2 regions of the Lysobacter sp. 05T417 genome follow, and region 1 is predicted to be linked to the other one. Evidence: riboswitches for the same ligand, from Rfam matches in the RefSeq annotation. Region 1 holds a riboswitch; the other holds the start of a gene.
What was found. A riboswitch is a leader RNA that binds a small molecule or an ion and turns the genes downstream of it on or off. The one in region 1 is predicted to bind cobalamin.
Positions count from the first base shown of each region.

Region 2: linked by a shared signal. The riboswitch ahead of btuB (TonB-dependent vitamin B12 receptor) and the one ahead of metE (5-methyltetrahydropteroyltriglutamate--homocysteine S-methyltransferase) in region 1 are both predicted to bind cobalamin.

Region 1 is NZ_JBFTLK010000006.1:62,480-74,542, forward strand. It holds gene AC1DER_RS12275 (acetyl-CoA hydrolase/transferase C-terminal domain-containing protein) at 1-375, opposite strand, end outside; gene AC1DER_RS12280 (hypothetical protein) at 421-573, opposite strand; gene AC1DER_RS12285 (DUF6691 family protein) at 570-992, opposite strand; gene AC1DER_RS12290 (YeeE/YedE family protein) at 989-1,414, opposite strand; gene AC1DER_RS12295 (MBL fold metallo-hydrolase) at 1,414-2,280, opposite strand; gene AC1DER_RS12300 (S1/P1 nuclease) at 2,333-3,151, opposite strand; gene AC1DER_RS12305 (OmpW/AlkL family protein) at 3,214-3,837, opposite strand; gene gap (type I glyceraldehyde-3-phosphate dehydrogenase) at 4,027-5,031, shown strand; gene AC1DER_RS12315 (group III truncated hemoglobin) at 5,149-5,559, shown strand; gene AC1DER_RS12320 (glycosyltransferase family 39 protein) at 5,556-7,067, opposite strand; gene metE (5-methyltetrahydropteroyltriglutamate--homocysteine S-methyltransferase) at 7,176-9,452, opposite strand; cobalamin riboswitch at 9,636-9,838, opposite strand; gene AC1DER_RS12330 (acyl-CoA thioesterase) at 9,959-10,363, opposite strand; gene AC1DER_RS12335 (ribonucleotide-diphosphate reductase subunit beta) at 10,350-11,360, opposite strand; gene AC1DER_RS12340 (ribonucleoside-diphosphate reductase subunit alpha) at 11,597-12,063, opposite strand, start outside.
Region 2 is NZ_JBFTLK010000004.1:273,577-285,639, reverse strand. It holds gene AC1DER_RS09110 (phasin family protein) at 365-775, shown strand; gene AC1DER_RS09105 (multidrug efflux RND transporter permease subunit) at 1,027-4,200, opposite strand; gene AC1DER_RS09100 (efflux RND transporter periplasmic adaptor subunit) at 4,210-5,400, opposite strand; gene bioD (dethiobiotin synthase) at 5,548-6,276, opposite strand; gene AC1DER_RS09090 (GAF domain-containing protein) at 6,331-6,816, shown strand; gene AC1DER_RS09085 (TfoX/Sxy family protein) at 6,813-7,202, shown strand; cobalamin riboswitch at 7,446-7,664, shown strand; gene btuB (TonB-dependent vitamin B12 receptor) at 7,827-9,707, shown strand; gene AC1DER_RS09075 (NAD(P)/FAD-dependent oxidoreductase) at 9,827-11,041, opposite strand; gene AC1DER_RS09070 (ferritin-like domain-containing protein) at 11,042-11,662, opposite strand; gene AC1DER_RS09065 (aromatic ring-hydroxylating oxygenase subunit alpha) at 11,914-12,063, shown strand, end outside.

The DNA.
Region 1 (12,063 bases):
CGAACCGAGCATCGCGCCGGACTGCAGGTAGAACTCCTCGACCTCCATGTGCGCCGGCAGCGCATTGCGCTTGAGCGCCTGCACATAGGCCAGGCGCGGGAAGTCGCCGCCGAAGTGGCGCTGCGCGAATGGCTTGATGAAACGCGCCTCCAGGCCCTTGCCGCCTCCGGGGGGATCGAGCGAAAGCGCGGTGTACAGATGCAGGGGCCGGGACGGATCGCGTTCAATGCGCGCGTACAGCGCGTTGAGCAGGCGGTGCGGCTTTCCCAGTCCGAGCGGGGCGCCGACGTGCAGCGGGCCGCTGCGCTGGCTGAGCAGGTACTCGACGGCGGCGTCGAGCGAGTCGAGCAGGACGGGGGCGGGGCGTTCATTCATGGCGACAGCCTAGGCGCTGCATGTGTAGGCATCGCCAAGAAGCGTTCAAGGTGCGTCGACGACCCGGATCGAATCGACCTGGCGGACCCAGCGTGCGGGACGCGATTCGCCCGGTGCGACCAGTCGCCACGGGCCGTCTTCGCCGGCATGCGCGGCCGCAACCGCGGCCAGCAGTACGCAAGACAGGAACAGCTTCATGCGCGCGATCTCCCGGCGGCCATTCGGGCCAGCTGCGAGCCTGCCAGCATGACGATGATGAACACAACCGGCTCCAGCGAGCCGTGGGCGAGGTTGGCCAGTGCCGGGCCGGGGCAGTAGCCGGCGATGCCCCAGCCGATGCCGAACAGGCCGCTGCCAATCAGCAGCCGGCGATCGATCGTCGGCGCCGGTGGTGCCGGCAGCGGGGCGCCCGACAACGTGCGACCGCGGCGCCGCGTCCAGGCGAAACCAGGCAGCGCGACAGCGAGTGCGCCGCCCATCACCAGCGCCAGCGACGGGTCCCAGTGCCCGGCCACATCGAGGAAGTTGAGCACCTTGTCCGGGTTCGTCATGCCCGATACCGCCAGGCCCAGGCCGAACAGCGCGCCGGCGATGGCGCCGTGCACGATCGCCTTCATGCGATGCCGCCGATCAGATGGCGCACGACATACACGGTGGCGAACCCGGTGCCCATGAATACCAGCACGGCGAGCAGCGAACGCGTGGACAGTCGCGCCAGTCCGCAGATGCCGTGGCCGCTGGTGCAGCCGTTGCCCAGGCGTGTGCCGAAACCGACCAGCAGGCCGCCGGCAATCAGCCAAGGCAGGGGGAAATCGTGGCGGCCCGGCGTGCCCGACCAGGCGAACCACGCGCCCGCGGCGACCACCAGCGCGATGAGAAACGCCCACCGCCAGTCGCGTCCCGGGTCGCCAGCGACCGCGCTGTTGACGATGCCGCTGATGCCGGCGATGCGGCCGAGCGAAAGCAGCAGCCAGGTGGCGGCGAGGCCGATCAGCGCACCGCCGATCAGGGAGGAAACCGGGGTGAACTGCGTGGGCATCAGAACTGGTCCAGGGGAATCTTGAGGTAGCGCACGCCGTTGTCTTCCGGCGCCGGCAGCGCGCCGGCGCGGATGTTGGCCTGCACCGCGGGCAGGATCAGCGCGGGCATCGCCAGCGTCGCGTCGCGTGCCTCGCGCAGGGCGACGAACGCATCCTCCTGCGTGCCATCGCGAACATGGATGTTGTCGCGCTTCTGCGCGCCGATGGTGGTTTCGCAGGCCACCTCGCGGCCACCCGGGCCATAGTCGTGGCAGACGAACACGCGGGTGTCGTCGGGCAGGGTGTGGAACAGATGCCGGATCGAACGGAACAGCGTGCGCGCATCGCCGCCGGGAAAATCGCATCGCGCCGTGCCGGCATCGGGCATGAACAGCGAATCACCGGTGAACAGCGCATCGCCGATGAGATAGGCATTGCTGTCGCAGGTATGGCCGGGCACCGCGGTCACGCGCGCCTCGAGCGCGCCGACGCCGAACAGCTCGCCATCGACGAACAGATGGTCGAACTGCGAGCCGTCGACCGGGAAATGCTCGCCCAGGTTGAAGATCGGGCGGAAGGTTTCCTGCACGGTGCAGATGCCTTCGCCGATCGCCAGCCGTGCCTGCGGCCACTGCGACTTGAGCCAGTGGCCGCTGCTGAGGTGGTCGGCGTGCGCGTGCGTCTCCAGGATCCACTGCACCTGCAGGTCGTGTTCGCGCACGTAGTCGAGCAGCTGTTGCGCCGCGGTGGTGGCGGTGCGCCCGGATTTGGCGTCGAAGTCCAGGACCGGGTCGATCATCGCCGCGGCACCGCCGGCGGGCTCGTGCACCACGTAGCTCCAGGTGTTGCTGTCGGCGTGGAAGAACGGCCGGACGTGCGGATTCATGGCCTGCCTCGCCTGCCTTGGACCGAGGCGGCAGTGTAGGCCGGCGCCGCTCCTAGCGCTTGCCCAGCGCTGCGTTCAGCGTCACCGCCAGTTCCGCGCCGGCCAGGCGAAGTTGCGCCTCGGCGACCGGGCGCCAGGCCTGCAGGTAGTCCGGGCCCAGCTTCGCGTTGGCCGGATAGAAGCCGGGGCGCCGGACGATCGCGCAGGACGCCTCCGCCCAGGCCACCGATTGCGGCGGCAACGCCTTGCCGGGCGCGAGCGTGGCCGCGGGCATCGCGCGCAGGCGCTGCAGGTAGGCCGGTTCGTCCAGGCCGGTGGCCTTCAACATGCCGCTGTCCCACAGTGAATGCAGGTTGCTGCCACCGCCGGTCGGCGTGGCCTGGTCGAGGTTCAGCTGGAAATCGTTGCCACCCTTGTCGTGGCCGTAGCCGGCGTGCAGCGGCTGGTGGACGTCGCCGACGAAATGGACGACGAACTTCAGCGCCTGCAGACGTTCGGCATGCGGCCGCTTGCGGTCGGCGAGGATCCCTGCCTGTACGCGGATCGCCTCGATCACGCAATCGCCGTTGCGGCAGTGACGCTCGGGCTGGTAGACGCAGCCGTCCTCGGCCATGTTGACGTAGTGCCACTTGCTGGTGCGCTTGCCCAGTTCGGGATCGTGGTCGCGCAGCTCGTCGGCCCAGCTGGCGATGCCGGCCAGGGTCGGTTCGGGCTCGTCGGCCAGCAACTGCGCGACGGCCGCGCGCGAGGCCGGGGTCAGGTCGTCCCAGGCCAGGTCGGCAACCAGGCGATGGCCCAGGCGCCCCCATGCGGCGGCGGGGGCGGGAAGGAGGCCAAGAACAAGCAGGCAGGCAATGAGGGTTCTGATCATGGCGCGCACTTTAGCCGACCGGCGATGACAGTCCTTTGCGCGGCCGGGTGTTCTTGGAGCCTTCAGAACTTCACGACGTAGGCCGCGCCGTAAACCAGCGGGTCGATCGCCACAGTCCCCAGGCTGGCGCCACTGAGTGAGGCATCCGTGTCGATGTCGATCCAGCGCGCATCGATGCGGATCGCGCCGCGCTGCCCGACCGCGAAGTCGACGCCGGCATGCGCGGCAAGGCCCCAGGAGTCGTCGAGCTTGAGCTTGCCGCCGGCGAGCGCGCCCTGCGTGTCCTCGCTGAAGAACGTCGTGTAGTTGATGCCTGCGCCGACGAACGGCGAGACGCGGCCCTGGCCGTTGAAGTGGTACTGCAGCGAGACCGTCGGCGGCAGCTGCCTGGTGCTGCCGACCTTGCCCAGCCCGGCGATGTTGATGTCGTGCTCGAACGGCAATGCGGCCAGGACCTCGATGCCGAGGTTGTCGCGCACAAAGTACTCGAAGGTCACGGACGGCTTGACGTCACTGTCGACCGACACGTCGAGCGTGCCACCGGCGAGGCGACCGTTGTAGGACCTGGGGTCGACGGCGTGGACGCCGAAGCCGAGGGTCCAGTCGCCGGCGGACTGGGCAAGGGCGGGCAGGGCGGCGGCGCCAAGGGCAACCGCCAGGGCGCAGGACAGCAGGGGCTTTTGCATGGGGGGAGAGCCTCGTGGGATGAGGTCTCCAGTGTCGGAAGGGTCCGCCGGACGCGCTTGATCATGATCAAACCAGCGGGCCGGGCGACCGTTGCCTCCCCTTCATCCCGGCCCGAAGTGGCTGCCTGTTAGAATGGGCGTTCCCCGTCCATCTGCCGCGCCGGGCGCGGCCGCAGGAGTTTGCTAGCTATGACCATCAAGGTTGGTATCAACGGCTTCGGCCGCATCGGGCGCAACGTGCTTCGCTCGGCCGTGCAGAACTTCAATGGCGAGATCGAGATCGTCGCCATCAACGACCTGCTGGAGCCGGACTACCTGGCCTACATGCTCAGCTACGACTCCGTGCACGGCCGCTTCAAGGGCGACGTGAAGGTCGAGGGCAACACCCTGCTGGTCAACGGCAAGAAGATCCGCCTGACCCAGGAGCGCGATCCGGCGAACCTGAAGTGGGACGAAGTCGGCGCCGACGTCGTCATCGAATCCACCGGCCTGTTCCTCGACAAGACCACCGCGCAGAAGCATCTCGATGCCGGCGCGAAGAAGGTCGTGCTGTCGGCCCCGTCGAAGGACGACACGCCGATGTTCGTCTACGGCGTGAACCACACCAAGTACAACGGCGAAGCGATCGTCTCCAACGCTTCGTGCACGACCAACTGCCTGGCGCCGATCGCCAAGGTGATCAACGACAAGTGGGGCATCAAGCGCGGCCTGATGACCACCGTGCACGCCGCCACCGCGACGCAGAAGACCGTCGACGGTCCGTCCAACAAGGACTGGCGCGGTGGCCGCGGCATCCTCGAGAACATCATTCCGTCCAGCACCGGCGCGGCCAAGGCCGTGGGCGTGGTGATCCCGGAGCTCAACAAGAAGCTCACCGGCATGGCCTTCCGCGTGCCGACCTCGGACGTGTCGGTCGTCGACCTGACGGTCGAGCTCGACAAGCCGGCAACCTACGCCGAGATCTGCGCGGAAATGAAGGCGCAGTCGGAAGGCGCGCTCAAGGGCATCCTGGGCTACACCGAAGACAAGGTCGTCGCCACCGATTTCCGCGGCGACACGCGCACTTCGATCTTCGATGCCGAGGCCGGCATCGCGCTGGACAGCACGTTCGTCAAGCTGGTCAGCTGGTACGACAACGAGTGGGGCTACTCGAACAAGTGCCTCGAGATGGTCAAGGTTGTCGCCGGCAAGTAAGCCGCGTACCTGGGCATCACGGAAGAGGCCGGCACTTGCCGGCCTTTTTCGTGGCCGCCGGCGGGCAATGTCGAAACGACCTTGATTTCAGCCGCCAGGCCCCCAACTCGAAGACCAATGAATGATCTTCCACCGCTTGATGAGCAGCAGCTGGCGACCCTGGTGGACCGCTTCTACGAGCAGGTCCGGCAACACCCGCAGCTGGGTCCGGTGTTCAACGCTGCCATCGACGACTGGCCCGAGCACAAGCGCCTGCTGACCGCGTTCTGGTCGTCGGTGCTGCTGGGCACCCGCAGCTACCGCGGCCAGCCGATGGCTGCGCATCGACCGCATCCCATACGTCCCGAGCATTTCGACCTGTGGCTGGCGCTGTGGCGCCAGACCGCCGAAGCCGTGCTTGCTCCCGGTCACGCTGCCGTTGCCTGCGAACACGCCGAGAAGATCGGCTACAGCCTTCGCTACGGCCTCGGCCTGCAGGAACGCAAGGGCGCGATCGCGCTCGGCGTACCGATTGCCGGAAACGACTAACCGAACTTCTGCATCTTCGGCCACGCCTGCGCCCACGGAACGCGCAGGTTGCGACAGACGAAGATGTCCGGATGCTCTTCGGTCTCTTCGTTCGGCACGCCGTAACTATTGCGGACACGACCGGCCAGCACGCAATCGGCCGGCGTGTCTGCGATGTCTTCCGGCGAGTCGCCGAGCACGATCACGGTCGTCGGCGGCGTCGACCCGTAACCCTTGTACCAGTAGGAATTGACCGGGCTGATCGCCACCGGCAGGCCCCACTTCGGCCCGTACAGATTGATCGCGCCGGCCTCGCCGTAATTGTTGGTGAACACCGCCGTGTGCGCGCGCTCGGCCGCCGGCAATGCGTTGTAGATGCGCGCGACTTCGACGACCAGCTCCGGCCAGCCGATCTGCTCGGCGAAGTTGTCGTGTGCGGCGCGACTGATGCGCCAACCCATCGAGTTCACCGGGGAAAACTGCAAGCCAATCAGCCCGCTGGCCATCGCCATCAGCACCACCCACACGGTCAGGAGCGCGGTTCCCGTGAAGGCGTAGCCGGCACGCAGGGGGCCTTGCCGGTGCAGGAACTGTTCGATGGCGACGCAGCCTGCCGCCAGCAGCATCGGATAGGCCGGTGCCAGGTAGTAAGCGCGGCCTTGGACGAGCGCGAACAGCAGCAGGGGCACCGCGTACATCCACGCGACCACCGCGTAGCGCCGGCCGGCCTTCGACAGGATCAACCAGGCCAGGCCCGCCAGCCAGACCGGCAGCGCCATCAGGCCGGCGTTGCCGTATAGCTGTTCGATCAGGAAGTCGCGGGTGCGGCCGATGCGCACGTCGCGGGCATGGATGCTCTGCAGGAAGTCCAGCGAGATGAAACCGTGCTGCCATTGCCACAGCGCATTGGGCAGGAACAGCAACAGCGACACTGCCGCGCCGATCCACAACCAGCGGCTGCGCAGGTGCGCGCGCAACGGCGTCGCCACCGTCGCGACCACGATGCCGGCGACGAAGAACACCATCGTGTACTTGGTCAGCATGCCTAGACCGATGACGGCGCCGATCGCGAGCCACCAGCGCGGATTGCCGCTGTTGACCAGGCGCAGCACCAGCCAGGCCAGCAGTACCCACCACAGATAGTCGATGCTGACGTACTGCATCAGGCCGCCGGCGACCATCGAGAACGGCGTCAGTGCGGTGAACAGTGCCGCCACGATCTGCGTGGCGCGCGTGCCGCCCATCTCGCGCGCGATCAGGCCGGCAAGAACGGCGGCGATGCTGTGCGCCAGCGCCGCGAACATGCGGAAGCCAGTCAGGGAATCGCCGAACAGCTCCAGCGATATCCGTGCAAGCGCCGGCGTCAGCGGCGGGTAGGCGACGTAGCCCCAGGCCAGGCTGCGCGCGTCGTCGAGCAATGCCAGCTCGTCACGATGGAAGCCGTAGTGCTGGTTGCTGTAGAGCCGCAGGACGAACAGCGCGATCGCGATCAGGGCCAGCCAGAGGACGTGGCTGCGGGGCAGACGCATGGGCATGGCAGGGCGATTCCCGTCAGGATGACGGCTATTTAGTCCTGCGCCCGGCCAGGATGCAACGGAGGCCGCCCGCCCGGTGTTGCCGGACGGGCGGCTCCGCCGTCAGGCCGCGGCGAGGGCCAGGCGCAACTCCCGTGTGGCCTGCACCATCGCGCTCAGCGCCCGGCGTACCTCCGGCCAGCCGCGCGTCTTCAGGCCGCAGTCCGGATTGACCCAGAGCTGGGCGGCGGGGATCACCGCCAGGGCCTTGTCCAGCAGTTCGCCGATCTCCTGCGGCGACGGCACGCGTGGGGCATGGATGTCGTAGACGCCCGGGTCGATGCCGTTGGGATAGCGGAAGCGCGCGAAGGCATCGAGCAGTTCCATCCGCGAACGCGAGGTCTCGATCGAGATCACGTCGGCATCGAGCGCGGCGACCGCGTCGATGATGTCGTTGAACTCGGCGTAGCACATGTGGGTGTGGATCTGCGTGGTGTCGGCGACGCCGCCGGCAGCGAGCCGGAACGCATCCACCGCCCATTCCAGGTAGTGCGGCCAGTCCTGGCGACGCAGCGGCAGGCCTTCGCGCAGGGCCGGCTCGTCGACCTGGATGATCGCGATGCCCGCCGCTTCCAGGTCATGGACTTCGTCGCGCAGGGCCAGGGCGATCTGCCGGCAGGTTTCGGCGCGCGGCTGGTCGTCGCGAACGAACGACCACTGCAGGATGGTCACCGGCCCGGTCAGCATGCCCTTGACCGGAAACTGCGTGCGCGACTGGGCATAGGCGGTCCACTCCACCGTCATCGCGCGCGGCCGGCTGACATCGCCGAACAGCACCGGCGGTTTCACGCAGCGCGATCCGTAGCTCTGCACCCAGCCGTGCGAGGTGAAGGCGAAGCCATCGAGCTGCTCGCCGAAGTACTCGACCATGTCGTTGCGTTCGAACTCGCCGTGCACCAGCACGTCCAGGCCGATGGCCTCCTGCTCGCGCAGGCAGTTGTCGATCTCGCGCTCGAGGAACTGGCGGTAGCCGGCGCTGTCGAGCTGGCCCGACTTATGGTCGGCGCGGGCTTTGCGCACCAGCGACAGTTGCGGGAACGAACCGATCGTCGTGGTCGGCAGCTGCGGCAGCGACAGGCGCTGCTGCTGAAGCTGCGCGCGTTGCGGGTAGGGCGAGGCGCGCCGGCTCATTGCGGGATCGAGCGCGGTCATGCGGGCGCGGACACCGGCATCGCGCAGTTGCGGTTCGCTGCGATGCGCGGTGCGCGCTGCCTGTGCCGTTGCAATGGCGGTCGCTGCGTCCGTGTGGCCGGCAAGGGCGTCGGCGACCAGGCGCAGTTCTTCCAGTTTCTGCCGGGCGAAGGCCATGCCACCGCGCAGCAACGGTGGCAGCTTGCGCTCGAGCTGCAGATCGATCGGCACGTGCAACAGCGAGCACGATGGCGCCAGCCAGCGCACGCGTGCACCGCCGCTCCGTGCCTGCGCCGATGCCGCATCCAGATCGGCGCGCCACACATTGCGGCCGTCGACCACGCCCAGGCTGAGCGCGATTTGCTCCGGCAATGCGGCCAGTGCGCGTTCGAGCTGCGCGGGCGCGCGGACCAGATCGAGATGCAGCGCCTGCACCGGCAGCGAGGCGACCAGCGGCAGGTTGTCGCCGAGGTCGCCGAAGTAGGTGGCGAGCAGGATCTGCGGCACGTCGGCTGCGGCCAGCGCTGCAAAGGCGCGACGGTAGGCTTCCCGGTCGGCCTCGCCCAGGTCCAGCACCAGGCAGGGCTCATCGATCTGCACCCACGATGCCCCGGCTGCCTTCAACTGCTGCAGCAGCTGCACGTAGGCAGGCAGCAACGCATCGAGCAGGTCCAGCGGGCAGCCGCCATCGACGCGCTTGCCGAGCTTGAGGAACGACACCGGGCCGAGCAGGACGGGACGCGCCTGCAGCCCGAGGGCCTGGGCTTCGCGCAGCTCGGCCAGTGGCTTGTCGCTGCGGAGGCGGAACGCCTGATCCGCTTCGAACTGCGGCACCAGGTAGTGATAGTTGCTGTCGAACCACTTGGTCATCTCCAGCGCGTGGAGATCGTGATTGCCGTCCTGCAGGCCGCGGGCGAGGGCGAAGTAGCCGGCCAGCGGGTCGGCCTCGAACACGCCGCGGTGCGAGGCCGGTATCGCATCGAACGCAATGGCCGTGTCGAGTACGTGGTCGTACAGGGAGAAGTCGTTGCACGGCACGACGTCTACGCCGGCCTCGCGCGCCAGTTGCCAGTGGCGGGCACGCAGATCGCGTGCGGTTTCGTGGAGGCTGCTGGCGGGCGTCTGGCCTTTCCAGAACGTTTCGAGGGCTTGCTTGAGCTCGCGTCGCGCGCCGATGCGCGGGAAGCCGAGATGGGTTACCTGGATCATGGTGATGTACCTGCGATGCGTTATGCATGACGCAGGGCAACGAAGGAGGGCACGGCCGCGCGCCGACGCCACGGACGGCGCCGGAAGAGACCTGCCTTCGACCTTCGCCCCCGCGGGCGAACCGGCCACGCGGCATGTGCCGTGTGGTCCGGGGTCGGACGGAGGGCGGACCCTCCGGTCATGGCAGGTCTTCGGGCTCGTGGGCGCGAGGACGGGACCACCGCGCCAGTGCATCGACGCATCCGCCTCACCTACTGGCCATCGCTTCCCGGGCAGGGCCCAGTGCATGGATGGCGGTCGTTCCCATATACCGCTGCGGGGCAGCTCCGGAATTGGACTGGGTCCGTACCGGATTCCCTCTGGCGCCGCCGGTTGCCCGGCGGTACTTGTCACATCGCTCCATCTTTATGAAGCGATGATCACCACGACGCCGCTACGTTAGCCCTGCGCGGTGCGGGCGTCAACGCGTGCGGTGATGGCGTCATGCGGTCATGCGTTCATGCGGTTCATGCCGCCAGCGCCGGCACCGGCGTCGGCTGGCCATGCGCATCCAGCGCGACCATGGTGAAGCGCCCGCGCGTGGCCAGCCGGGTATCTCCGGTCATCAGGTCTTCGCGGTACATGTCGACCTCGACCTGCAGTGAACTGCGGCCGGTGCCGACCACGCGCGCGACCAGCTCGACCAGCGCGCCCTTGGGCACCGCGACGTGGAAATCGATCTGCTCCGAGCGCGCGGTGACTACGGTGCTGCGCGCATAGCGCGAAGCTGCGACGAAGGCGGCCTTGTCCATCCATGCCAGCGCCTGGCCGCCAAACAGCGTGCCGAGGTGATTGGTGTGGTCGGGGAACACTATTTCGGTCATGCGCGCTTCGATCGGCGGCGAGGCGACGGTGCCATCAGAACGCGGCATCGAAGGCGACCTCGCCCTGCACGCCAACCTGGTACGCCGAGACGCGGCGCTCGAAGAAGTTGGTCACTTCCTGCACGTCCTGCAGGTCCATGAAGGCGAACGGATTGGTCGCGCCGAAATGGCGCGGCATGCCCAGCTGCGCCAGGCGCTGGTCGGCGCAGTACTGCAGGTACTGGCGCATGTCCTTCGGCGACAGGCCGGCGACGCCACCGGACAGCACGTCCTGGGCGAACTGCATCTCGCACTCCACCGCCTCTTCCAGCATCTGCACGACCTGGCGCTGCAGTGCGTCGTCGAAGAGTTCCGGCTGCTCGCTGCGTGCGGTGCGGATCACCTCGAAGGCGAACGCCATGTGGCAGCTTTCGTCACGGAACACCCAGTTGGTGCCCGCGGCCAGGCCATGCAGCAGGCCGCGCGAGCGCAGGTAGTAGACGTAGGCAAAGGCGGCAAAGAAGAACAGGCCCTCGATGCAGCAGGCGAAGCAGATCAGGTTGAGCAGGAACTGGCGGCGCTGCTGCGTCGTCTCGATGCGGCGGATGTCCTGGATCGAATCGATCCACTTGAAGCAGAACTCGGCCTTGGCGCGGATCGAGGGGATGTTCTGCACCGCGTCGAAGGCTTTCGCGCGTGCGACCGGGTCGGGCAGGTAGGTGTCGAGCAGGGTCAGGTAGAACTGCACGTGCAGTGCTTCCTCGTAAAGCTGCCGCGACAGGTACATGCGCGCCTCGGGCGCGTTGATGTGCTGGTAGAGGTTCAGCACCAGGTTGTTGGCGACGATGCTGTCGCCGGTGGCGAAGAACGCCACCAGCCGCTCGATCAGGTGGCGTTCGGCCGGCCCCAGCTTGTGCTTGAGGTCGTTGACGTCGAGCGAGAAGTCGACCTCCTCGACGGTCCAGGTGTTGCGGATCGCGTCGCGGTACATCTCGTAGAACTGCGGGTAGCGCATCGGCCGCAGGGTGAGGTCGAAGCCGGGGTCGAGCAGGCGCGTGTCGGACATGGTGTTGCCTCGGTGGACCTTGCCCTTCAGGGGCGGGCGACGCTGCGTTCCGCGGGGGAGGGAGGCAGTTCGCGCGTCGCACGCCGGCTGAAGGGAAGGTGTTCTGCTGGGCAGCGGCGAATTGCCGCCACCCGAAGTTCGTCATCCCCGCGAAGGCGGGGACCCAGTGACTCGCCGCCGGTGCAGCAGAGCGACGTCGATGGGTTCCCGCCTTCGCGGGAATGACGAGTCATGGGCTACTGGCAGGCTTCGCAGCTCTCGGGGTTCTCGAGCGAGCACGCCACCGCTTCGACTGCCGTGTACTCGGGCTTGGCCACTTCGGCGACGCCGCTGACGGTGGCCTTGGCGATCTTCGTCGCCGGCCGCGAACGCAGGTAATAGGTGGTCTTGAGCCCTTTCTTCCATGCGTACATGTACATCGACGACAGCTGGCCGATGTTCGGGCTCTCGATGAACAGGTTCAGCGACTGGCTCTGGTCGATGAAGGCGCCGCGATCGGCCGCCATGTCGATCAGCGAGCGCATCGGCAGTTCCCACGCGGTGCGGTAGACCGCACGCAGCGACTCGGGAATCTCCTTGATGCCCTGGATCGAACCTTCGGCCATCTTGATGCGGTCGCGCAGCTCCGGCGTCCACAGGCCGAGCGTCTTCAGCTCCTCGGCCAGGTAGCGGTTGACAACGAGGAAGTCGCCCGACAGCGTCT
Region 2 (12,063 bases), on a different contig from region 1:
GGGCGGCACCAGGCAGGGGGGTTCCAGGCATGGGGTCTGGGATCATCGTTTGGTCATCCTGGAGGCCCATCATCCTTGTTCCGGCGCATTCAGACCGTGACAGAAGGGCCCTGTCGGTCGTGTGACGCGGTTCTGGCCCCAGTTCTGGCCCCAGTTATGGCCCCAGTTATGGCCCCAGTTATGGCCCCAGTTCCGGCCCGCGGTGTGGATGGATTCTGGCAGCCGGTCCGGGCATCCCGCCACGGTTTTGACCGCCGCCTGAACCCTCCGTTCCAGCCATGTTGCACTGCAACACAATCTGGATTATGCTGCACCGCACAATCCGAACTCCCTCCCCGGATTGATCCACCTAACGGAGTCAACCATGTACCAGCCGTTCAACGAGCAATTTGCCGCCGCGACGCGCCAGTTCGCGGAGACCGCCGCGCAGGTGAACCGCCTCGCCCTCGACAACGCCGAGGCCGTGTTCGGCCTGCAGCTTGCCGCGATCGAAGAGCGCGTCAACGCGACCTTCGCCTTCCTCGGCGAAGCCGCCGAAGTGCGCGATTTCGACAGCGCCAAGTCGCTGCTGCCGAAGGGCGTGCAGGTCGCCCGCGAGAATCTCGAGCGCAGCGTCAGCACCGGCCAGGAAGTTTTCGGCCGTTCGCTCAAGACGCACGGTGCGATCACCGAGCTGGCCAAGGCCCAGTTCGAGTCCGCCGCCAAGGGCGTGCAGACCTCGGTGCAGACCAGCGTCGACAACACCCTCAAGGCTGCCGGCAAGGCTGCCAAGTAAGTCCAAGCAAGTCGAAACAGGCGCCTCTCTCCAGGCCAACTGATTTCTATTCTCTCTCCCCGCCAACCCCTCCCGGCGGTGGTATGGAAGCCCGGCAGCGAAAGCTGTCGGGTTTTTTCTTTTGCGCGGCCTGGGACGACGTCGCGGCCTGGGGCGACGTCCGTGGATTCCAGCCTTCGCGCGAATGACTGACTCCGGAAACAAACAGCCCGCCGAATGGCGGGCTGTTTGCGTTCGGACGCGAGCGGCGATCAGGTCGCCGGTCGCGGCACCGGTTCTTCGTCTTCGTCGTGGACCAGCACCGGCTTCTCGTCGAGCTTGTCGCCCAGCACGCGCCGGACCGCGACGTAGAACACCGGGATCAGCAGCAGGCCCAGGAATGTGGCGAAGATCATGCCGCCGATCACGCCCGTGCCGATCGCGTGGCGCGAGTTGGCGCCGGCGCCGCTGGAAATCGCCAGCGGGAACACGCCCATGATGAAGGCGAACGAGGTCATCAGGATCGGACGCAGGCGCAGGTGCGCCGCCTCGATCGTGGCCTCGCGCAGCGTCTTGCCATGCTGGCGCTGCTCGATCGCGAACTCCACGATCAGGATCGCGTTCTTGGCGGCAAGGCCAATCACCGTGATCAGGCCGATCTTGAAGTAGATGTCGTTGGGCAGGCCGCGCATCAGCGAGAACAGCACCGCACCCAGCGCACCCAGCGGCACCACCAGCAGCACCGCCACCGGCACCGACCAGCTTTCGTACAACGCCGCCAGGCACAGGAACACCACCAGGATCGACAGCGCCAGCAGCGCCGGCGCCTGGTTGCCCGAGAGGATTTCCTGGTACGACTGGCCGGTCCAGTCGTAACCGAAGCCTTCCGGCAGGTCTTCCTCGACGATGTTCTGCATCTCCTTCATCGCCTCGCCCGAGCTGTGGCCCGGTGCCTGCGAACCGACGATCTCCACCGCCGAGTAACCGTTGTAGCGGGTCAGCGACGGCGAGGCGGTGATCCAGTGGCTCTTGACCACGTTCGACAACGGGATCATCGCGCCATTGGGATCGGTGTCGTCGGCGTCGCCGTCGGGGCTGGGCGTGTAGAAGTTCGCCAGCGAACCCGGACCGGTGCGGTACGGCGCATCGGCCTGCATTGTCACGCGCTTGACGCGGCCGGAGTCGACGAAGTCGTTGACGTACACCGGCGCCAGCATCAGCTGGATCGAGTTGTAGATGTCCGACACCGACAGGCCCATCGACTGCGCCTGCACGCGGTCGACGTCGAGCTTGAGCTGCGGCGACTCCTCGAGCTGGTTGGGACGCACCGCGGTCAGCGCCGGGTTCTGGTTGGCCTTGCCCAGCAGCGTGTTGCGCGCCTCGGCCAACGCCTCCCGGCCCTTACCACTACGGTCCTGCAGGTACATGTCGAAGCCGCCGAACTGGCCCAGGCCGCTGACCGTGGGCAAGTTGATCACGAAGATCTGCGCGTCGCGGATGCCATACAGCGCCATGTTGGCGTTCTGGATGAACTCGCTTGCGGTGACCTTGCGCTCGTCCCAGGGCTTGAGGCGGATGAAGGCGATGCCGACGTTCTCGCCCTGGCCGACGAAGCTGAAGCCCGAGACTTGGAAGATGCCGTCGAAGCCTTCCTGCTTCTGCATGGTCTCGCGGACCTGGTCGAGCACCGTATTGGTGCGCGTGATCGACGCGCCCGGCGGCAGGCCGATCAGGGCGATCGCATAGCCCTGGTCTTCCTCCGGCAGGAAGCTGCCCGGCATGCGCGTGAACAGGAAGCCGCACAGCACCACCAGCAGCCCGAACACCATCATCCAGCGCGGTGTGTGCTTGATCGCGCCGCCGATATGGCCGATGTAGGTGCGGCTGACCTTGTCGTACAGCTTGTTGAAGTTTCGGAAGATGAAGTTGTCGCGGTGGTGGTCGGCGGTGGGCTTGAGCAGCGTCGCGCACAGCGCCGGGGTGAAGCCCAGCGCCAGGAACGCCGAGAAGAACATCGCCATGGCGATGGTGATGGCGAACTGCTTGTAGATTTCACCGGCCGAACCGCCCTGGAACGCCGACGGGATGAACACCGCCGCCAGCACCACGGTGATCGCCACGACCGCGCCGCTGATCTGGCTCATCGACTTGCGCGTGGCCGCCTTCGGCGACAGGCCCTCCTCGGTCATGATGCGTTCGACGTTCTCGATCACCACGATCGCGTCGTCGACCACGATGCCGATCGCCAGCACCATGCCGAACAGACTGAGCTGGTTGATCGTGAAGCCGATGAAGTACATGCCCAGGAACGTGCCGAGCAGTGCGATCGGGATCACCAGCGTCGGGATCAGCGTCGCCCGGAAGTTCTGCAGGAAGATCAGCATCACCAGGAACACCAGCACGATCGCTTCGCCCAGGGTCTTGATCACTTCCTTGATCGAGACCGAGACGAAGGTCGAGCTGTCGTACGGCGAGAACCAGTTCACGCCCGGCGGGAAGGTACTCTGCAGTTCCTCCATGCGCGCATAGACTGCCTTGGCCACGCCCAGCGCGTTGGCGCCCGGCGCCAGCTGGATGGCGAAGCCGGCGGCCGGCTTGCCGTCCCAGCGGCTGTCGAAGCCGTAGGACGTCGCGCCCAGGCCGATGCGTGCCACGTCACGCAGGCGCACGCTGGTGCCGTCGGTGTTGGTGCGCAGGATGATGTTGCCGAACTGCTCGGGCGTGCTGAAGCGGCCCTCGGCCGACACCGTCGCGGTGAACGCCTGTCCGGCCGGAGCCGGATCGGCGCCGATCTTGCCGGCCGCGAACTGCACGTTCTGGCCGCGCACGGCGGTCAGCACCTGCGTCGCCGACAGGCCGAAGCCACGCAGCTTGTCCGGGTTCAGCCAGATGTTCATGGCGTATTCGCTGCCGAACAGCTGGGTGCTGCCCACGCCCGGTACGCGCGCGATCTGGTCGAGCACGCGCGAGCCGATGATGTCGCTGAGGCTGTCGCGGTCGTAGGTCTCGCTGTCGGCGCGCAGCGCCACCACCATCAGGAAGCCGGCGTTGGCCTTGGCCACCACCACGCCCTGCTGGTTCACTTCGGTCGGCAGTCGCGGCGTTGCCAGTGCGACCTTGTTCTGCACCTGCACCTGGGCGATGTCCGGGTCGGTGCCCGGTGCGAACGTCAGGGTGATGTTGGAACCGCCGCTCGAACTCGACGAGGAGTTGAAGTAGACGAGGTTGTCGATGCCGGTCAGCTGCTGCTCGATCACCTGGGTGACCGCGCCTTCAGCCGTCTCGGCGCTCGCGCCCGGGTACGACGCCGACACGGTGACCTGCGGCGGGGCGATGCTCGGGTACGACTCGACGCCGAGGTTGGCGATCGCCAGCACGCCGCATAGCGAAATCAGGATCGCGATGACCCAGGCGAATACCGGGTGGTTGATGAAGAATCTGGACATGGCTGGGGGTCAGTCCTTGTTTGCCTGCGCCTCGGCGGCAGGCTTGGCGTCGGGCTTGGCGCCCTGGTCGGGCTTGCCATCGGCGGCGACCGGTGCGGCCTTGGCCGGCTGGCCCGGCGTTGCGCGCTGGATGCCGGAGACGATGACCTGGTCGCCAGCGGCCAGGCCCGTGCTCACGACCCAGCTGTCGCCCTGCAGGCGATCGGTAACGACGTCCTTGCGCGCGACCTTGCCGTCGCCGCCGACGACGAGCACGTAGGCGCTCTTGGCGTCGCGCAGCAGGCCGACCTGCGGCACGAGGTAGGCATTGGCCTGCTCGCCGAGCGTCGCCTTCAGCGTCACATAGGTACCGGGCAGCAGGTTCTTGTCCGGGTTGGGGATGCGCGCGCGCATCGCGATCGCGCCGGTGGCCGGATCGACCACGTCGCCGGAGAAGTCCATCGTGCCGGTGCGCTGGTAGGTGCTGCCGTCGGGCAGGACGATCTGGACCTCGCCCTGGCCGGTGCCGGCGCCGGTGCGGGCGCGACGGATCTGCTCGAGCTCGGTGACGCTGACCGAGAAGTTCACATACAGCGGATCGATCTGGTCGACGGTGGTCAGCAGCGTCGCCGTGTCCTGGCCGACCAGTGCGCCTTCGGTGACCTGCTGCTTGCCGGCGCGGCCGCTGATCGGCGCGCGCACGGTGGCGTAGCCCAGGTTGATGCGGGCATCGGCGAGCGCGGCCTTGGCCTGCTTCACTGCAGCTGCGGAGCTGCGCTCGGCGGCCAGGGCGTTGTCGAGGTCGGATTGCGAGACGAACTTCTGCGGCGCAAGGCGACGGGCGCGGTCAGCGGCTGACTTGGCGTTGGCGTAGCTCGCCTCCGCCGCCGCGAGCGCGGCCTGGGACTGGCCGGTCGATGCCTGCAGCTGGTCGGGATCGATCTGAAACAGCACCTGCCCCGCCTTCACGTCGGTGCCTTCGGCATACAGGCGCTGCTTGAGCACGCCCGGCACGCGGGCGCGCACGTCGGCGCTGCGGAACGGCGCGAGGCGACCGACAAGATCCTTCTGCAACGGCACGTTGCCGGGCTGCAGCTTGACTACGCCGACTTCCGGAGGAGGCATGCCGCCCCCCTGTGCCTGATCCTTGCCGCCACCACAGGCGGAGAGTGCGAGGGCCAACGCGGCGGCCAGTGCCACCGAGCGCGGGTTCTTGACCATGGGGGAGGACTCCGGTTCCGTCATGTACGAGCGATGATGCTCAGATTGGTTTAATTCCTATACCGCCCAGTCTAGCATTCTGAGTTTTCTGCCAACCCCCCAGAAGTCACACAGAGGGGAATCACGCCGGATCAGGCACAAGCCGGCTCAGCAGATTCCAGGCTGGATGCCAGGCTGGATGCCAGACAGGTCCAGCAAATGGGCCAGTTCGGCGGGATCGGGCCCGGGCCGATCGCAGAATGGCAGGCGACCCCAACAAGGTATCGGCAGGCGCTGCCGCAGCAGCGTGAAGTTGTCGTCCGCGCGCGCCATGTGCGGATCGATGTCGTTGCCGATCCATCCGGCCAGCTGCAAACCATCGGCAGCGATCGCACGCGCAGTCAGGCGCGCGTGATTGATGCAACCCAGGCGCAGGCCGACGACCATCACCACCGGCAGTTTCAGCGCGCGCACCAGGTCGGCCTGGTCGAGCGTGGCCGACAACGGCGCAGCCCAGCCACCCACGCCTTCCACGACGACGGCATCGGCCATCGCCGCCAGCCGCGCGTGCGCATCGAGGATCGGTTCCAGTCGCACCGTCACGCCGGCATCGGCGGCGGCCAGTTCCGGCGCCAGCGGCTGCAACAGTGCATAGGGGTTTACGTCGTCGTAGTCCGGCCGCGGCGCACTGGCCGCCTGCAGCAGCAACGCATCCTCGTTGCGCAGGCCATCGCAGGTGACCTCGCAGCCGCTCGCCAGCGGCTTCATCCCGACCGCGCGCAGGCCGCGCCCGCGCAATGCGTGCAGCAAGGTCGCGCTGGCCAGGGACTTGCCGATGCCGGTATCGGTGCCGGTAATGAACCAGCCCGCGCATTCATGGGACGTAGCGTCGCTCATGGCCGGCACCCGGGCCTGACATGCACGCTGGTAGACTGCGGGAAAGAGGCGCTTATGTTCACCAGCGAAAGTCTAAGCGGGCCCAAGCCCGAACAGTACGCACAGTTGCTCGAGCAGGCGCGCGCCCTCGTGCATGGCGAGCGCGACCGTGTCGCCAATGCCGCGAACCTTTCGGCGCTGGTCTACAACTCGCTGCCGGGCCTGAACTGGGTCGGTTTCTACCTCTACGACGGCACCGAACTGGTGGTCGGCCCCTTCCAGGGCTTGCCCGCCTGCATCCGGATTCCGCTCGACAAGGGGGTGTGCGGGGCTGCCGCGACCACCCGCCAGACCCAGCGGATCGCCGACGTCCACGCCTTCCCTGGCCACATTGCGTGCGATTCTGCGTCTAACTCCGAACTGGTCGTGCCACTTGTGGGGGGGGATGGCCAGCTGATCGGCGTGTTCGATCTGGACAGCCCGCACTTCGACCGCTTCGACGCCGACGACCAGCGCGGCCTGGAGGCGATTGCCCAGGCCTTCGTGGAGTCGCTGGCATGAATACCGCAAAAAACGCCGCAAACAGCACCGACAAGATGCGCAACATCGGGCCCAAGTCCGCGGCCTGGCTGCGCCAGGTGGGATTGCGCACGCGCGAGGACCTGGCCGGAGTGGGCACGGTGGAGGCGTTCATGCGGGTCAAGCGCGCCGGCTTCAAACCGACCTTGAACCTGCTGTACGCCATCGAGGGCGCGCTGCAGGACTGCCATTGGCAGGAAGTCTCCGACGAACGCCGCGCCGAGCTGATTGCCGCCACCGAAGCCGCAATCGCCCTGCTGCCGCCACCGCGCTACCGCCCACCGGCGGGACCGGTGACCACGACCCAGATCGCCGAAGAGACGATGGAGATGCCGTCGCTGCTGGACGAGCCCGCCGAGCGGGATTGAGGCAGGGCAACGTCCCTCCCCGCCTTCGCGGGGATGACATCAAATCGAAGACCGGGCAACGAATTGCCGAAGCGGCGTCCGCCGGGTCGGGGATTGCGAAGCAGTGGGCCATGGATGGCCCACGCCCGGCATAGAGACAGGATGTCGTCTGCCGGGCGTAGCAATCCCCGGCCCGGCGGACGCCGCCCATGCGAAGCCCCCGCATCACGAGAGGACATTTGGGCAGCGGGGAACATATCGCGTAGACTGCGCCCGCTTCGAGGTGACCCGGCGGCGTCTGCCGGCGGGTTGAAACGGGAAGCCGGTGACGTCCCCGCAGGGATCATTCCGGCACTGCCCCCGCAACGGTAAGCGAGTACAAGCGCTGCATCCGCCACTGTGCATGACACGGGAAGGCGCGGCGCCGGAGAGCACATGCCTCCACTCGCGAGTCCGGAGACCGGCCTGGAAGCAGGGTCACGCGCCTGTACACGACAGTACGGCCGGGCCCACCCCTGGTTGCGATGCGGAGGGCATCGCGGCGGCGACGTTGGCGCCGTGCGCCCACACCGCAGCCCCGTGCACTCTCCTCGCGACGTCCCCAGTTGCCCGTCACGGCACGAGCCGTGCGTTGGAGAAATATCGATGCAATTGCGTACCCCGATGTCGATGGCCGTGCACCTCGCTGTCGCGTGCCTGTTCGCCGCGCCCGCGCTCGCCCAGGCGCAGGACACCGCCGGCGCCACCGACCTGGACCAGGTCATCGTCACCGCCAACCGCACCGCGGTCAGCGTCAACGACGCACTGGCGCCGGTGGAAGTCATCGACGCCGAACAGATCCGCGCCAGCCAGGCGCGCTCGCTGCCCGACCTGCTGCGCGGCCGCGCCGGCATCTCGATGTCGAACCAGGGCGGCGACGGCAAGCTGACCACGCTGTTCCTGCGCGGCGCCGAATCCGATCACGTGCTGGTGCTTGTCGACGGTATCCGCGTCGGCTCGGCCACCTCCGGCCTGACCGCGTTCCAGGACCTGCCGATCGAGATGATCGACCGCGTCGAGATCGTCCGTGGCCCGCGCTCGAGCCTGTACGGCGCCGACGCCATCGGCGGCGTGATCCAGGTGTTCACCCGCCGCGACAAGCATGCATTCGCCCCGCGCGTGCGCTTCGACGGCGGCAGCAACGACACCCTCGGCTATGGCGTCGGCTTCGGCGGAGGCAACGACCGTGGCTGGTTCGGCGCCGACTACCAGCACACGCGCACCGGCGGCATCAACGCCTGCAACGGCTTCTTCGACCCGGCCACGTTCGACGGCGCCGGTTGCTTCATCGCCCTCGACTCCCAGCCCGACCGCGACGGCTATGAGAAGGACGCCCTGTCGCTGCGCGGTGGAATCAACCTCGGCGAGCAGTGGACGCTGGAAGGCCATGCCCTGCGCAACGAAGGCGACAACGAGTTCGACGGCGACTTCACCGACCGCGCCGAAACCGTGCAGCAGGTCATCGGCGGCAAGGTGCGCTGGCACCCGTCCGACCGCGTCGACGTGCACCTGACCGCCGGCCGCAACGTCGACTCGTCCGACAACTTCCTCGGCGACACCTACCTCGATTTCTTCAGCACCAACCGTGACAGCGCCACGCTGCAGGGCGACTTCGGCCTCGCCGCCAACCAGCTCGTCAGCGTCGGCCTGGACTGGCTCAACGACAGCGTCGAGGGCACCACCCGCTACGACGAGGACGAGCGCGACAACAAGGCAGCCTTCGTGCAGTACCAGGGCAAGTTCGGCGCGCAGTCGCTGGAGGCCAGCGTGCGCCACGACGACAACGAGCAGTTCGGTGGCCACACCACCGGCGGCGCGGCATGGGGCCTGGTGTTCGCCGACAGCTGGCGCGTCACTGCTGGCTACGGCAGTGCGTTCAAGGCGCCGACGTTCAACGAGTTGTACTACCCGTTCTTCGGCAACCCCAACCTGCGCCCGGAAGACTCGGAGACCTGGGAGCTTGGCGTGGCCTATCTGGGTAACGGTTTCAACGTGCACCTCGATACCTTCAGCACCGACGTCGACGATCTGATCGCGTTCGATGCGGCGATCAATCTTCCCAACAACGTCGAGAAGGCGCGCATGCAGGGTGCGGAGCTGTCGGCCGACACGACGATCGCGGACTGGACGATCAATGGTGCAATCAGTTTCCTCGACACCGAGAATCGTCGTGGGTTCTATGAGGGCAACGATCTGGCCCGTCGCGCCAAGAACAGTGCTCGCCTGGATGTCGATCGCGCTTTTGGTGATTTCCGTGTTGGCCTGACTGCGGTGGGCGAAGGTTCGCGCTACGACGATGTCGCCAACACGCGTCGTCTCGGCGGCTACGGCACGCTCGATCTGCGCGCCGAGTACGCGCTTACCCGCGATCTGACGCTGCAGGCACGGGTGGCCAACGTGTTCGACCGTGATTACGAGACGGTGGCGTTCTACAACCAGCCGGGTCGCGAGTGGTTCCTGACGCTGCGCTATGCGCCGATGAACTGAGGCGGCTTCTGCGTTTGATGTGATGGAAGGGCCCGGCGGGATGCCGGGTCCCTCTTTTTGGCTGTCGCTGACGGGTTTGTGGCTGTCGTCGGGGTGGCGCCGTCCGCCCGGGTGGGGAGTCAATGCATGCGCTCGAACGAGAACAGTTGCGACAGGGGATGACGTTTCTTCCTGATCGCGGCGCGGATCAGGTCTCGACCGACCATCGAGTAGGTGATGCCGTTTCCACCGTAGGCCATCGCGAACAGGACGCGTGTGCCCCATTGCGGATGCGGGCCCATGAAGGGCAGGCCGTCCTTGGTCTCGGCGAAGGTGCCGGCCCAGGAGAAGGCAGGAATCAATGGCTGCAGATGTGGAAGCAGGGCGGCGAGTTTCTCCAACAGCTTGCGTGACTTCTTGCCCAGCCGGCTGTCCCGCCGGGCCGGGATGTCGACGGCGTCGTCCTCGCCGCCCACGATCACGCGGTAGTCGGGCGTGGTGCGCAGGTAGAGATACGGTCTGGCGGTTTCCCACATGACGGTGCGTCGGAGCGGCTCCAGCACCGATGGATCGAAGGGGTCCGAGATGAATGCATAGCTGCTGCGGTTGCTGGCGTAACGTCGCTTGAGCCAGTTCTGGGAAGCGTAGCCGGCGGCGATAACGACGTGCCCGGCGCGAACGCGCTGGCCGCCTGCGGTGATCAGCTCGACCTTGCGGGCGGAAGGGATGACCGCTGCCACGCAGGTGCGATCGAATACCTGCGCGCCCTCGCCCTGCAGCGCGCGGAACAATCGAAGCGTCAGCCGGTACGGGTCGATGCTGGCTGCCGGCGTGCTGACTATCGCCGCCGGCGCGCGGAAGCCATGACGCTCCTGCAGTTCGTCCGGTCCGAGCCATTCGACGTCGAACCCGTGCCCGGCACGAAGTTCGAACTCGTCGCGAAGCGCTCGCGCGTGCCAGGCACGGCTGGCGTAGTACACGCTCTTCACGCGCTGGAAGCCGACATCGCGGATCCGGCGCGACAATGCTTCCAGGCCGCCGATGGTTTCGGCGCAGGCCCGGTACGACTTGAGCGCTTCGTCCATTCCGTACTGGCGGGCCAGGTCGCCCAGGGTCACATCGCTCTCGTACTGCAGCAGCGCGGTGCTTGCCGCGGTGCTGCCCCAGCCGATGTCGCGCTGCTCGAGGACGACCACCTCGTGTCCGTCCTCGACCAGGGCATCGGCGATCAGGGCGGCGGTGATGCCGCCACCGATGATCGCCACGTCACAACGGGTGTCGGCCTGCAGGCGCGGAAATGCATGCATCAGGCCGCTGTTGACGGCCCAGTACGGGTATCCGCTCTTGAGGTCCAATCAGTGCTTCTTCGGCATCGATTCGCGCGCCTTCTCGGCACGCGCCGCGCCAATGGCGGTCTCGACCTGCTTGACCTCTTCCGGCGGCGGCAGCACCGCGGGGATGCCGAGCGACTGCAGCCACAACTCCCGGCTCCAGCCCTTGGTGTGATACAGGTGGTGGTCTTCGTCTTTCTCCACGGCCTCGTATGCCTGCTTGAGCACGCTCGCCAGGTTGCCGGTGGTGTGTTCGGCGATCTGTCCGATCAGCTCCCAGTTGTGGTGATCCTTGGTTTCGGCCAGCACCACGCATTCGGTCGCCACCAGTTCGGCCGCGGTGGGGGTGCCGTTCTTGCGCGCCATGGTCATCGCCTCGACCAGCGACTTGCCGATGTGGCCGACAACCTCGCGACCGGGTGTCTTTGTATCGGGATCCAGGCCCAGGGCTTCGAAGACGTTGAGCAGGACCTTGCGATGGGTCCTGGTCTCGGACAGGTATCCCTGCCATTCCTCGCGCAGGTCTTCGTTGACCGCGCAGGCGATGGCGGTTTCGTAGATCTGGATGCCGCCCAGCTCGGTCTCCAGCGCCTGAAACAGCAGTTCGTTGACCTGGTCCTGTTCTATCGTTGCTTTCCTGGCCATTGCCGGGACTCCACTGACTGATTTGAGGGAGACCCACGTGTAGACACCGCGGCGTTAACCGGACGTGGAAAATTCGGTGGGCGCCTTCGACATCCGCCCATCCGTCGAAGTGAATGGCGTCGTCACGAATGCGACTGGAAGCGTTCGCTGTGCGCACGGAAGGGCCCGCATTGACACCGTCGCCAGCCGCGGGAAAGTATGTGTCGGGGAAGCAGTCCGGGCCGCCAGGCCCGCGCATCAGGGCGAGGCGAATGAATCCATCCGTTGCAGAGCTGGTTGGGCAGTACGATCCGACGTTGCCGCTGGAAGAGGCCTCGACCATTCCGGCGTCGTGGTACGTCGATGAGCGCATCAGCGAGCGCGAGCGGCGTACCACGTTCTCGCGCTCCTGGCAGATGGCC